DNA from 2 places in the Companilactobacillus halodurans genome. Region 1 is predicted to be linked to the other one. Evidence: predicted binding sites of a transcription regulator. Region 1 holds the regulator's gene; the other holds the start of a gene.
The links. The regulator LexA, encoded in region 1, represses DNA repair genes until DNA is damaged. The targets are predictions, from matches to a motif close to CNAACANNTGTTNG.
Positions count from the first base shown of each region.

Region 2: a site for LexA is predicted at 1,537-1,550, ahead of FHL05_RS01385 (Y-family DNA polymerase). Genes of this name have one in related genera too.

Region 1 is NZ_VDFO01000008.1:13,138-23,682, forward strand. It holds gene purC (phosphoribosylaminoimidazolesuccinocarboxamide synthase) at 1-415, opposite strand, end outside; gene purK (5-(carboxyamino)imidazole ribonucleotide synthase) at 419-1,549, opposite strand; gene purE (5-(carboxyamino)imidazole ribonucleotide mutase) at 1,542-2,024, opposite strand; gene FHL05_RS02940 (YneF family protein) at 2,318-2,539, opposite strand; gene FHL05_RS02945 (DUF896 domain-containing protein) at 2,602-2,844, opposite strand; gene lexA (transcriptional repressor LexA) at 2,939-3,562, shown strand; gene FHL05_RS02955 (3-phosphoglycerate dehydrogenase family protein) at 3,616-4,785, opposite strand; gene serC (3-phosphoserine/phosphohydroxythreonine transaminase) at 4,785-5,870, opposite strand; gene FHL05_RS02965 (histidine phosphatase family protein) at 6,197-6,814, shown strand; gene FHL05_RS12805 (transposase) at 7,294-7,575, opposite strand; gene FHL05_RS02975 (ROK family protein) at 8,292-9,158, opposite strand; gene FHL05_RS02980 (ASCH domain-containing protein) at 9,294-9,737, shown strand; gene rplS (50S ribosomal protein L19) at 9,940-10,290, opposite strand; gene trmD (tRNA (guanosine(37)-N1)-methyltransferase TrmD) at 10,404-10,545, opposite strand, start outside.
Region 2 is NZ_VDFO01000003.1:65,051-69,582, reverse strand. It holds gene FHL05_RS01385 (Y-family DNA polymerase) at 1-1,482, opposite strand, end outside; gene FHL05_RS01380 (2-hydroxyacid dehydrogenase family protein) at 1,695-2,660, shown strand; gene FHL05_RS01375 (NADP-dependent oxidoreductase) at 2,679-3,680, opposite strand; gene FHL05_RS01370 (TetR/AcrR family transcriptional regulator) at 3,821-4,366, shown strand; gene FHL05_RS01365 (Cof-type HAD-IIB family hydrolase) at 4,484-4,532, shown strand, end outside.

The DNA of each region.
Region 1 (10,545 bases):
CGTGAATCTGTGATTCATTGATAAAGGGATCATCTAAAGCATCGCTCTTGTAATAAAATTCGATGATAGGTTCTTCTAAGTGCGTTCCAGTTTCGACATCGAATTTCTTAGCAAAACTTCCAGCTGTAATATTTCTTAAAACGACTTCCAGAGGAAAGACTTCAGTTTTTTTAACCAATTGTTCATGATCTGAAACATTTCTTACTAAATGAGTTTTGATGCCATTTTTAATTAAATAATCAAAAACTAAACTTGATATTTTGCAGTTCAAAACGCCCTTGCCTGGTTCAAGTTCTTTTTTCTTACCATTAAAAGCAGTAGCTTGGTCTTTATAAACCATCAAAACTTCATCAGCCTGTTTTGCTTGGTAGACGTTCTTGGCTTTTCCTTCATAGAGCAACTTCTCATCAGTCATAATTTACACTCTCCAAATTGGATTATTTTCGATAGCTTGTTTTGCTTGTGTTAAATTGTCGCTTAAAACTGTGATATGTCCCATCTTACGATTTTCTTTAATGGCATCTTTTCCATAATCATGGAAGTTCCATTCCGGATGCAAATTCAATTCAGCTTTCGCATTTTCTAAGTGCTGTCCTAATAAATTAACCATTAAAGCTGGTTTAAATAGTTCGACCTCAGGCATTGGTAAGTTGCAGACGCCTCTGATATGGCTATTGAATTGTGAAATATTGCAAGCTTCAATCGTTAAATGACCGGAATTATGTGGTCGCGGTGCAATTTCATTAACAAACACTTCATCGTCATCTGAAACAAAAAATTCAATACACATCGTACCCACTAGTTCCAATTCCTTAGCCAAAGTCTCGCCAACTTGGTAAATGTGTTGACTGGCTTGTTCGCTCAATTGAGCTGGGCAAGTACTGAGGTGCAAAATATTGTGACGATGAACATTTTCAATAATGGGAAAAATTGAAGTTTGACCATCACTATTAGCAGAAACTACAACTGAAACTTCTTTTTTCAAATTGATCTTCTTCTCTAACATGCATGGACCTTGCATCAACAATTCTTCAATATCGGCATAACAAACGTCATCTGGATCTTCGATTAGTATTTGACCTTTCCCATCATAGCCGCCTCTAATGGTCTTTAAGATTACGGGAGCAGTTAATTTTTCGATGCCTCGATGATATTCGAAGATATTTTTAATTACGACGTGAGGAACAGTTTGAAAGCCGCTTTGTTCAATAAAATCTTTCTCAGAAACACGGTTTTGCGTCACGCTTAAAGCTTTGGTACCTTGAGGAACTTGAGTATATTTTTTAACTTCATTAATTGCTTTAGCATCAACGTTTTCAAACTCATATGTCAAGACATCGCAACGCTTAGCTAGTTCAATCAATTTTTCTAAATCGTCATAATTGGCGACAATCTGGTCGTCAGAAACTTGGGCAGCGGAACAATTCTCTTGAGGATCAAGAATAATAACTTTATAACCCATAGCTTTAGCTTCAAAAGCCATCATCTGACCTAATTGACCGCCACCGATAATTCCAATCGTGGAATTAGGCAATATGCTTTTAGTCAAGATTTTTCCCACTTTCCAGTGACTTATCGTGCATTTGTTGCTGATAATCAACTAAGGATTTTTGATAAGCTTCATTTTTCAAAGCACAAATTTTTGTAGCAAGAATCGCGGCATTCTTCGCCCCTGCCTCACCAATCGAAACTGTTGCTACTGGAACTCCAGCTGGCATTTGAACAATTGATAATAATGAATCCATTCCTTTTAAATATTTAGAAGGAACCGGAACTCCAATTACAGGTAAGACTGTCGAAGAAGCAATCATCCCCGGCAAATGCGCTGCCCCACCAGCACCAGCAATAATTACCTGGAAATCATCCACAGCTTTTTTTGCAAAATCTAACATTTCTTGAGGCATTCGATGTGCTGAAATAACTTTGGTTTGGTGACTTACACCCAACTCATCCAAGACATCGATCGTGTTTTGCATAACTTTTAAATCAGAAATCGAGCCCATTACGATTGCGACATCACTCATTAAAAATTCCACCTTTCTTGCTTTGGTATTCAAAGTTTACCAAGATATGCGTTAGGTTTCAACGGTAAATACGAATTTTATACTTTTATTTTTAATAATTATTCGTACTTATCGGTTTCATTTGTAATTTAATTTAAATAATACAGTTTAAAGTTCGGAATTAATTAATGATTTAATATAAAGATATTCTCCTGATTTATGCAAAAAAAAAAAGGACTTAAAAATCGTTATACGATTTTTAAGTCCTTTTCAATTTAAGAAAATAATCAAAAACTATTATCCTAAATAATATCTTACTTGTTCTTCTTTTGTGAATTCTTCATGGTACTCATCAATTGATTAAGTTTCTTCTGTGATGGTTTTTGTCCCATTTGAGCCATCATTTGCTTAATCATATCCGCACTGATTGGTGGGTTATCTTGGAAGTATTTCTTCATGTACCATCTGGCAGCGAAGAAACCACCAACTAAACCAACCAATAGAGCTAAAATACCAACGACTATAGTTGTTCCCATTTATGTTTCACCCTTTCCATACATCTATTAATATTACAAAAAAAACTCCCTAATTGAAAGCCTTAATCGTCACGTAATCCCTTTTTGCGTTGAATTTCGCGAACTTTTTCCGGAGTAACTTCTTCCCCCTCTTTATTATAAACTCTCAACATTTCTAATCGAGACTTAAAACTTGCACGGAAATTCTTGAGGTATTCCTTACGCAATTGAGCTTGTTGGTCCTCTTCTTCTTTAGTAATAGTACCAGCTTTAGCCTTGTGAGCTAGTTCGTTAATCTTCTTTAACAACTCATCTTGTTCGTTCATAACTTTGTCTCTCCTCATTACATCGAACACTTGTTTGAACTTGTATTCAAATTTTGATACAATCTATTTAAGATATTAACAATGAGGTGTTCTAATGTCAAAAGCTGAAGGCTCTAAACAGTCAAAAATTTTACAATGCATTTATGATTATTTAGATGAACATGGATATCCGCCAACTGTAAGAGAGATTTGCGAAGCCGTAGATTTATCTTCAACATCAACGGTTCATGGTCACCTATCTCGTCTTGAAAAAAAAGGATTCATTCAACGTGACCCTACCAAGCCTCGAGCAATCGAGTTAACTGGTGCCGGTCTAAACTCTATTGGAATCAAGTCAAAACAAATCCCTATCTTGGGTGCTGTTGCCGCTGGTCAACCAATTACCGCTGAAAGAAACCCTGACGGTTATTTCCCAATTCCACCTGACTTGAATCGTGATTCTGGCGAATTGTTCATGCTTGAGATTCACGGTGAAAGTATGATCAATGCTGGAATTTACGATGGCGATCACGTCATCGTCCATGAGCAAAATTTTGCCAATAACGGCGAAATCATTATTGCAATGACTGAAGACATCGAAGCAACATGTAAGAGATTTTATCAAGAACACGGTCATTATCGCCTTCAACCAGAAAATGATACCATGGATCCAATCATTTTGGATAATGTTGAAATTCTCGGCAAAGTTGTTGGCTTATACCGTTCACAAATTTTTTAAAACTATCAAAAGATTGCTGATTGAAAAGTTAGCAATCTTTTTTTTCGTATTTTTTACTGATGCTTAATTATACGAACACGATAAACTTCTGTAACCGACTCTAAAGCATTTTTCAATTCGTCGATATCATTTGTTTTTAAATTGTCAACATCAACAATCGTATAAGCAATTTCTCCTTTTGCTGCATTACTCATATTCTCTATATTGATTTTTTTATTGGCGATTTGGGTACTGATCTGACCAACCATATTAGGAATATTTTGATGAATCACCGTAATTCTAAATTCTGTTTCAAATGGAACTTCAAGATTCGGCAAGTTGACGCAATGTTTAGTATCCCCTGATTCCAAATAATCCATTACCGTTTTTGCTCCTTGAGTGGCACCATTAGATTCAGCTTCAATTGTTGAACCTCCAATATGAGGCGTGATTGTAATCGAAGAATTTCCTGCAATCAAAGGTTCTCCAAAATCAGTACAGTAATGACTGATTTTTTGATGACGAAGTGCTTTTACAACTGCTTTATTATTAATTATCCCTAATCTTGAATAATTAAATAAAATGACATTTTCCTTCATTTCATCGATTTCTTTAGTCCCAATTAAATCGATTGTTGCATCATTTTTGGGTACGTGAACAGTCACAAAATCAGCATTTTGAACAGCTTTTTTTATCGAATCGACTCGCCTAACTTTATTATCAATTCGCCAGGCTCCATTAGTAGATAAATAAGGATCAAAACCAATGACCTTCATTCCTAATTGCATGGCTGCATTTGCCACCAATGATCCAACATGACCCAGACCAATCACAGCTAACTTTTTTGCAGCCAATTCACTGCCGTTGAATTTGGTCTTATCTTTTTCGGTTCTTTGTGAAATATCCGCTTGAGCATGGGCTATTGAATATTCATTTGCTGAAAAAAGATTTCTAGTGGTAGCAATCATCAAGGAAATCACCAATTCTTTAACTGCATTTGCATTGCTGCCTGGTGTATTAAAAACAGCTATTCCTTTTTTAGTTGCTTGTTTCAAAGGAACATTGTTAACTCCAGCACCAGCTCTAACAATGGCTTTTAAGTTCTGAGGCAAATTTTGATTCAATAAGTTAACCGAACGAATCAAATAAGCATCAGGATTATCTGTTTGATTGATTTGAAAATCATCTGTAAAAATTTCTAAACCACTTTTGGCAATCGCATTAAAAGTTTTAACTTGATACATTAGTGTTTCCCCCAATAATCTTTTTCAAATTTTCCTAAAAAGCTGACCAACTTTTCAACTCCTGCATAAGGCATAGCATTGTACAAGCTGGCTCGCATTCCACCGACTAATCGATGACCTTTAATATTTAAAAGTCCATAATCTTTTGCTTGGGCTATCAATTGACTATTGATTGACTTATCACCAGTTACAAAAACAACATTTGTTAAAGAACGGTCTGCTTTTTTCACAGGTGCTGTAAAAAGTTTTGATTCATCCAAAAAATCGTATAACAAATTAGATTTTTTCTGATTACGCTTTTGCATTTCCAAAACTCCACCTTGTTGCTTCAACCATCGTAAAACTAATCCAGCAACATAAATTGCAAAAACTGGTGGCGTATTGAACATGGAATTTTTTTGAGAAAAAAGTTGATAATCTAACATACTTGGCAAATTTTTAGCATGAGCAAATAAATCATTTTTGACGATTACAACGGTTAAACCAGCTATTCCAAGGTTTTTTTGAGCTCCTGCCATTACTAATCCAAAATCCGTAATTTGATATTTTTGTCCAAGAAAATTAGATGACATATCAGCTACCACAGGAGTCTGTCCTATTTGGGGAATTTTTTTATAAGCTGTCCCTTCAATCGTATTATTAGTTGTAATGTGTAGATAATCGTACTCATCTTGAGGAAAATCACTCAAAGTTGGCAATCTTGAATAATGGTTCTTTTTTGTAGAAGCTAAAATATCAACCGTAGTTTTGACTTTCTTAGCTTCTTCCATCGCTCTAATTGCCCAGTGACCACTATCTAATAGAGCAATTCGATGATATTTTATTGCTAAATTTAATGGTGCAGCACTAAATTGCAAGGTACAGCCACCCTGAAAAAAGAGCACACTATAATTATCAGGAATCTGTAATAAACCTCGTAAATCTTGTTGAGCTTGTTGAATAATTTCTTCAAACAATTCTGATCGATGAGAGATTTCCATAACACTCATTCCAGAATTTTTATAGGATGGCAAATCATCTTTAATTTGTTGAATCACTGAGTTGGGCAAAGTCGCTGGCCCTGCTGAAAAATTGTATACTTCCATATTCAAAAGCTCCTTTTAAATTAAAATAAAAATCCCCACAGACAATATTCTGTGAGGATTATTAATTCTAATTTTTAGAAACCTCACAGATGTAATTGTCTTACATACATGAGGTTTATTGTGTCAGTTAATAAGCCTACATGTATAACGTGTAGACTTGGAGGAGACTGTTAAATTATTAATATTAAATTTTATCATATTAAAATACCTCCAATTAACTTAAAGACACTTTAACATTTCATTTTTAATTGTCAACTATCAATGGAGTAAATATTGTATAATTTGCTTAATGTATTCATTGTAAAAACAACTTAAGAGGAATAAAAATGACAGAATTTTATTTTATTCGTCACGGACAGACTAAAGCCAACGTGATGAAGATGAAACAAGGAACTATCAACACAGAAATCACTTATCTTAATGAAAATGGTCAAAAGCAAGCTCAAAAATTAGCCGACAACTTTGATATCAGTTTTGCCGACCGTGTAATTTCTAGTCCATTAGAGAGAACTAAGCAAACGACAGCTATTTTGAACCAATCAGCTCACCTGCCAGTCAGTTACGATAAGCGCTTAGTGGAGATTTCTTACGGCCAATGGGATGGTCAAAAAAATGCTGATCTTAGAAAAATCCATCCCGATGCTTATAACGACTATCTCAATGATGTCTTACCAATGTATGTTAAATATGCTACCGATGGTGAGACTTTTGATGATGTTATCAAACGAGTCGATGAATTCATTAAAGAAATGGCCAATAAATATCCTAATGAGAAAATAATTTGTGTTACGCATGGTTTTACTGTTAAGGCGGCAGCTTTAGATATTTTACAGCCTAAAGATGTGATGGCCTTACCAGAACCGCGCAACACCAGTATTTCCAAAATCACCGTCTTACCTAAGACAAACGAATTTTACCTCGAATACTATAATCAATTGTATTGAAAATTTTGAAACATAACATATCTTTTCTTGCTTAAATCGAGTAAGAAAAGGTAATTAAAATCAAGGTATTTTTCATTTTAGTTAGTGTAATATGCCGTCCTCCATAGCAAAGCAAATTTGGCTGGAACGATGTGGGCACGACTTTAAGCCTTTGCCAAGATCAGGCAAAGTCTTAAAGCTCGGCCTTATTCTAAGCAATAAATTGCTAAGAATAATTTCACATCTGAGCCAATTTGCTTTGCTATTCCGGACTGGATAGTGGTTTTATTTTTAATATCTTAAAGCAAAAAGCACCTGTCTAGATAACAGTTTGTCGACTATCTAGATAGATGCTTATTTGATTTGGAATTACTTGAAATAAATAATGAATGACGTTATCCAATCGGCAGTGGCAGCTTTGTGAATGATCAGTACTGAAATTGTACTTAGCGATTTATCGATTCATGGAAGAGGTTGGTTACTTTAATAAAGGGACATATTCAATTAAGGAATTCATCTATATTTAATTCATCTGATGTTCCCAAAAGGACTAGCCTAAATTTCTTAAATAAATTGTCAAAATTAGTTTCACCGTATACAATTCGTCCCATAAGTTTGACTTTGTTGTTATTGCCTTCAACGAAACCAGAGTTAATGAATGAAGATATTTCGGACTTACTATATTTTTTTACAAAATTATATATTGCCTTTACATTGGTCCTCATTATTGCAGAATAAATTTCCGAAAACTTTTTAATTATTGGAAAATTAGATTCAATAATATCTTTGTACTTATAGTCATTGGATCATTTTTTAGTAAATTGTTTATCATACATTTATATTTAATTATAGTGATATCTTTTGGATATCTTGATTCTAGAACTAAGTGGTGTTAACCCTCTGTTTCTCACCCTTGAAATTATTTTTACCAATAGTGTACATGCAGGACCAAAACGTTGTTTGATTTTTATCATATCACTTACTCAATACATACAAGAAAATGATCGTATCTGAGTATCCTGCCAACATCATTTTGTACATGATGTTCTCATAATTATTGGTAACCGATTTTTTTACATTTAATTGTGCCTAGTTCTTTTATTTTTTGAGGGGTCGTATTTAAAAATTTATGAATCATTGATACTCCCGATTGGATAATGTCACTTACCGTCTATTCTAATATTTTCAAATCATAAATAGCATTCATTTAAATATAAAGTCGATAAACTCTCTTATCTAAACGAATGCTTTTGCTATTTGATTTAAAAACAAAACCACTATCTAGTCCGGAATAGCAAAGCAAATTGGCTCAGATGTGAAATTATTCTTAGCAATTTATTGCTTAGAATAAGGCCGAGCTTTAAGACTTTGCCTAATCTTGGCAAAGGCTTAAAGTCGTGCCCACTTCGTTCCAGCCAAATTTGCTTTGCTATGGAGGACGTCATATTACACTTTATCTTAAGTTATCTGTCTTAATACTCAAAAGCTAGTTATACTCTTAACCATAAAAATAATTATAAGCTGCACCTATTAAATTAGAATCATTGTGATACTTTGCGGGAATTAGATGAGGAATCAATTTGATGTCTTCAATATTTTCAACTAAATTTTTGATCGTTGATTCCAAAGTATCGAGGAAATATTGATTCTCTGACACGCCACCACCGATGACGATTGCTTCTGGATCAATCACAAATTGTAAATTATAAATTACTTTAGCAAGATTATAAAACATGCTTTTAGTATACTTTTGAGCTTTCTTATCTCCATTTTCAGCTAATTGGAGCACTTCTTTGCCGGTTAAATTAGTTTGGTTAGCCCGATTATAATCTTGTGCCATGTGGACCGCGGTTCCAAGAAAACTCAAACGCTTATTTCCATGCCCTAATATCATACCAAACTCTCCACCTAAGCGATGGCTTCCATGAACAATTTGGCGATGGACTACTACTGACCCGCCAACACCAGTTCCAACTACTACGAAAATAATATTTTGCATATGCGTAGCAACGCCCATCGAAATCTCCGCTAAAGCTGCACAATTAGCATCATTTTCCATTGTTACAGGCAAGCCTAAACGTTCTTCAATAGCTGCTTGAATGGGAAAATTATGAATATATGGCAAAGCGCTGATTCCGCATATCATGCCTCGTCTTTGGTCAACAGCACCAGGGATACTGAGACCAACGCCATCAATTTGTTCATCGCTGAAATTAGCAACGATTATTTCTAGCACTTGATAAAAATCTTCAAGATTATCAGGTGTTTTAATTTTTCCTTTTGAGCTTAGGTTTCGATACTTATGATTCCATAAACCATATTTGATGCTAGTTCCACCAACATCGATGGTTATAATTTGCTTCATAATATAATCCATCCTAAATTTATTTATTATTCAGTTTGATACTCAAATACCCATAAATCAAAATTCCTAATTAAATTTATCTTTTTATTAAGGTGTGTTTTAATAAAAATATATTGATATTATGAGGTGCGCAGTATGGACAAAGAAAAAATCCACGATTATTGGTTCAATTTTTTGCAAGACAAGAATTCACTCTATTACCCATTAGGAGATATTTCGTCTTTTGGTGCTGAACCAGATAAATTAGCCAATCTAGTTTGTGATGGCGTAAAAACCGCAACGACATCATCTTACGATTTATATGAGCCTAATGAGTACTTGCCTCAAGTTGGAGATTATAACATCATCTTGGACGGTCAAGAAAATCCTATCTGCATTACAAAAACTGTCGTTACTGAAGTCGTTCCTTTTAAATACGTCAGTGCTGAACATGCCTACCATGAAGGCGAAGGTGACAAAACCTTAACTTATTGGCGTAAAGTCCATGAAGATTTTTTTAGAAAAGAATACCAAGAATCTGGCAAGGAATTTAATGATGAGATTCCTTGTTTGTGTGAGGTCTTCAAACGTATTTACTAATGGAAAAATAAAATACTAAAAATTTTTATTTAACATGATTTAGTTTGCCATTTAATAGTCAATAAAGCAAAGTCTTTGAAAAATTAAGAGAATTTTTATCAATTTTAATATATAAAATTGATATATTTTGCGTAAAAAAATAAACTGTCATCTCTTTTACGAGCATGACAGTTTATTTTTATCAAGTTAATTTACTAACGTATTAGTTACGACGAAGTTCCTTAATACGTGCAGCCTTACCTGTACGGTTACGTAGGTAGTAAAGCTTGCTACGACGTACACGACCATGTCTGATAACTTCGATTTGTTCTACACGAGGTGTGTTCAATGGGAATGTTCTTTCAACACCAACACCATTACTTACCTTACGAACAGTATAAGTAGCACTGATACCTGTACCATGTCTCTTGATTACGACACCTTCGAATAGTTGGATACGTTCACGTGATCCTTCAACAACCTTAGCATGTACACGAACAGTGTCACCACTACGGAAGTCAGGAATATCAGAACGTAATTGTTCTTTTGTAATATCTTGAATTAATTTATTCATAAATAATTTCTCCCTGCCGACACTCTTATATATCTCTGACATACAGCGGAATATCGTTAATATGTGCGTTCAAACACTCTTAATATGATACTTTATTTGAACTTAATTGTAAACTAATAATTCTGACGAATTTTGTGCAAGAGCTTTTGTTCCTCATCTGTCAGGTCTGTAGACTCTAATAAATCAGGACGACGCTCTAGGGTTTTTTTCAAAGCTTGCGTTAAACGCCAGAGACGGATTTTTTCGTGATCCCCA
Region 2 (4,532 bases), on a different contig from region 1:
GGTTGAACCCTTTTCAAGATCAGATGCTTTGACGATGACGTTGCGATTACCGAATTTCCTTTGTAAATTTAAAATAGTTTCTTGAATTTTTCTATCTTGTTGACGCTTAGTTTGAGCAGTTTTATCTTGAATTATTTCCTCATTAGTATCTTCAAAAAGATTCGTTTGCTTGAAAGTAGTTTTTTGTTTGGCTTTTTTCTCGTCAATCAGATTGGTTGCTGTTAATGTGATTCGTCTTATCAGCATCTTAGAATCAGTGCATCTTTCATAGAGCATTTTGAAGGTGCTGCTCAATTCAGCAGACGATGAAGTTGGACTATCCAATTTTATATTAGTATGAGCTGGTTTAGGAACCTTTCTTCCATAGTAGTCAGTTACCAACTGGCCAGTAAAACTATTGTCTATTTGGAGACTAGTAATATCGTAATTAACGATAATACCTACTTGGTTAATGACAGATTTTTTTTGAACCAAATCTAAAGCTAAAGTATCACTCATGCCACGAACAATTTTTAAAGCGTCTGCATAAGAAGTTGGCTTCATCAAAACTTGACTTGAATAGAGACCGTGATCTTCTGAGCGATAGTTTTTAATATCAGCAAGAGTCGTCGTCTCATGTCCCCAAGCATGGTCAATAATCAATTCGGCGTTTTTACCAAATTCTTGATAGAGGATTTCCTCGTTCTTTTTATCTGATAAACTGCCTAACGAGCACCGAGCAATGTCACCCATGGTGTGTAATCCTAAATTCTCAAGTCTCTTTGAATAGCCACGACCAATGCGCCAAAAATCAGTTAATGGTTGATGAGCCCAAAGAAGTTTTCGATATTGCAATTCGTTCATCTGTGCGATTCTAACGCCATCGCTATCACCTGGAATATGCTTAGCAACGATATCCATTGCTACTTTAGCTAAGTAGAGATTAGTTCCGATACCTGCTGTGGCCGTGATACCAGTTTCCGATTGAATTTGCTGGATAATCGTTTTAGCTAGGGTGTGAGCAGTTATGTTATGTGTCGCTAAATAATCAGTCACATCCATTAAAACTTCATCAATAGAATAGACATGAATATTTTTTGCCTCAATGAAACGCAGGTAAATACCGTAAATTTCCGTACTTTTGTGCATATAAAAATTCATTCTTGGTTTGACAGTTTTATAGCCAATTTTTAGCGATGGTGAATTTAATAAGTGCTGACGATTGATTGAGGAATATTTTGTCAAATGATGACGAGAATTTTCTAATAATCTTTTATGATTGAGTTTAGAAACGATTTGTTCAACTTGAAAAAGTCGTGGACGACCAGGAACCCCAAACTTTTTTAGAGCAGGAGAGACTGCTAGACAAATTGTTTTGTCAGTTCGAGAATTATCGGCAACGACAAGATTAGCATTTAATGGATCAAGGTCGTGGGCAATGCATTCCACTGATGCGTAAAATGATTTCAAGTCAATAGCCATGTAGGTCCTTTCATTTGTCATCTGAATAATCCTCCCGTCAAAAAAGGGATGCACTGGGCATCCATTGATGATTTACAAACATATGTTCTAAAAGAATTATAACATTTTCACCATCTTTATTGAAATTAAGGTACTACTTTTTTTGAATTTAAAATCTTGTTAGAATGCACTTTAAGGACCATAATTATCATAGTATAAGTAAATAAATTATTTAAATAAGGCAGGTTTTAATTATGGCAAAGGTTTTTATTGCGGGAAAAATTCCCGATAAAGCAGTTTCCTTATTGAAGGCAACTGACTTAACGATTGATATGTATACTGATGATAAATTAATTGATAAGGATACATTAAAACAACATGTTTCTGACAGTGATTTTTTAATTACTCCACTTTCAACAACAGTTGATCAAGAAGTTTTGGATGCTGCTCCTAAACTTAAATTAGTTGCTAATTTTGGAGCGGGAACAAACAACGTTGATGTTAATTACGCTAAGAAGTTAAATATCCCAGTTACCAATACGCCTAAAGTCTCAACAGTATCGACTGCTGAATCAACCACAGGCTTAATCATTGGCTTGATGCATCGAATCGCTGAAGGCGACCATCTGATGAGAACTACTGGATTCAATGGTTGGGCTCCTTTATTCTTCTTAGGTCATGAATTGCAAGGCAAAACATTGGGTATTATTGGTTTGGGTCAAATCGGCCAAGCAGTTGCCAAGAGAATGCATGCTTTTGATATGCCAATTCTTTATACGCAACGCCATCGTTTGCCTATTAGTTTGGAAACGCAATTGGGAGCTAAATTCGTCAGTCGAGATGAACTTCTAAAGAAGTCTGATGTCGTTTCGATTCATATTCCCTTAAATGACAGTACCAAGCATCTTTTAGGAGCAAAAGAATTTTCAGAAATGAAGTCAAACGCTGTGCTAATCAATGCTGCTCGGGGTCCAATTATTGATGAAGCTGCATTAACGACTGCTTTAAAGCAAAAGACGATTGCTGGGGCAGCTTTAGATGTTTATGAACATGAGCCAGAGGTTTCTGATGAATTGAAGCAAATGAAAAATGTGATTTTGACGCCTCACTTGGGTAATGCGACGGTTGAAGCTCGTGATGCTATGGCAGAAATTGTAGCTCAAAATACCATTGCTGCTTACGAAGGTAATAAAATTAAATATATTGTTAACGGGCTATAAAATTGCTTCTAATATTTACTAAAAATGGATTAGAACTTTTCCCTTGGGATGTTCGTGAGTCATATAGTCAATAGCTTTGTTAATGTCATTAAGGTGAAACTCTTTAGGATCAATAGCTGGGATTATATTCTCTTTTTCAATTATTTGAGTTATTTTCTTTAACTGTTGGCCATTACTTCTAACAAAGATAAATCGGTATTTTACATTGGCTTTTTTGGCCTTGTTGTCTATTTTTGATCCTGCAATTGCAAATAATATTTGTTTCCACCATGGTAAGTTATGGTCAATTGCAAATTGCTTATTTGGACCAGCTTTTAGTGATAGCAGCCTGCCACCATTTTTTAAAATAGATAATTCTTTATCGATTTCTTTTGCTCCTAGAGTGTCAATAACATAATCGACATCATGCAGAATCTCCCAATAATTTTCTGTTTTGTAGTCTAAAAATTGAGTAACACCAATATTCATAACCTGTTCACGAGAGCGATTATTTCCACTGACAATAACGTTTAAGCCCATATCTTTAGCAATTGGAACTGCCATTTGTCCAAATGAACCAGATCCTCCAGGAATAAAAATGGTCTTTCCTGCACTGGCATGTAGTTCCTCATGCAGTCCTTGATAAGCTGTCAGACCAGTTAAAGGAGCTGCAGCACCTGTAGAGAAATTAAGGTTTTTCGGTAATAAGGCGATTGCGTCTTGATTTATTGCTACATATTCAGCAAAGGCTCCAATTTTATTTAATGGTAAACGAGAATAGATTTTGTCTCCAATTTTGAAATCACGGACTTTATCTCCAACCTTTTCAATTATCCCAGTAAGTTCGTTTCCCATAGTTGCAGGTAATTGGTAGTTTTGAATTAATTTGACACTTCCACTAGTAATTAAATTCTCAAGTGGATTCACAGCAGCAACTTTGACTTTAACTAGAACTTCATTAGTAGCAATTTTTGGAACAGGTAAGTCTTTAATTTTTAATTTGGCATTCTTTTCATACTTAGTTAATTGAGCAACTTTCATATTCTTCTCCATATTTGATAACCGTTTTTTATCTATAATTTTAAAATAGTATAATTTCTTTGGTAACAGAAGTCAATAATTGTTACTTAAAATCAATTGTGCTAAACTACAAATAAATTATTAGAAAGAAATTTAAAAATATGGAAAAAATAACAAATTTGAAGATAATTGAAACTGCAGAACTATTAATAGAAGAAACTGGCAAACCAGAAGTCTCTATCCCTCAAATTGCTAATAAAATGGGAATAACACATGGAGCCATTTATAAACATTTTGGCAGTAAACAAGAACTTTGGGAAACAGTTGCTCAAAAATGGTTCAATCAAAATATTGTTGAAAAGATAAGCATTGATGAATCCATTAATGACTCAAAAAAACAACTGTATGATTGGCTTTGGAAATTTATTAATGCAAAAAAACAAGCTTATTTGAGTGATAAAAGAATGTTTGATTTAAATACCAAATATGTTGATAACAATCCATATGTTCTCAGAGAAGTATTAACAGGTTGCTATCATACTATTAATAGAATAATGAAGTATGATGATAATGATATTAAAAGAGCAGAAACAATTTTATCTGCTTTTTCAGTTTTTACTTTACCGAATTTTAAGGATTCTTGGAAAGATAGCGAATATGAAAGCAGATTTAATGCAATGTGGAATTTAATTAAATTAGGTCTTTAATGAAATTCACATTGTTTAGGGAGAAAATCATTCTTATGAATCCTAAAGTGGTTGCGCTTACTTGCGAAATTAGCTAAAGTTAATTAGGTAATCTAAAAATGAGAGGTATCTTAATTTATGTATAAAATGATTGTTTGTGATTTGGATGAAACTTTGATGAATGACG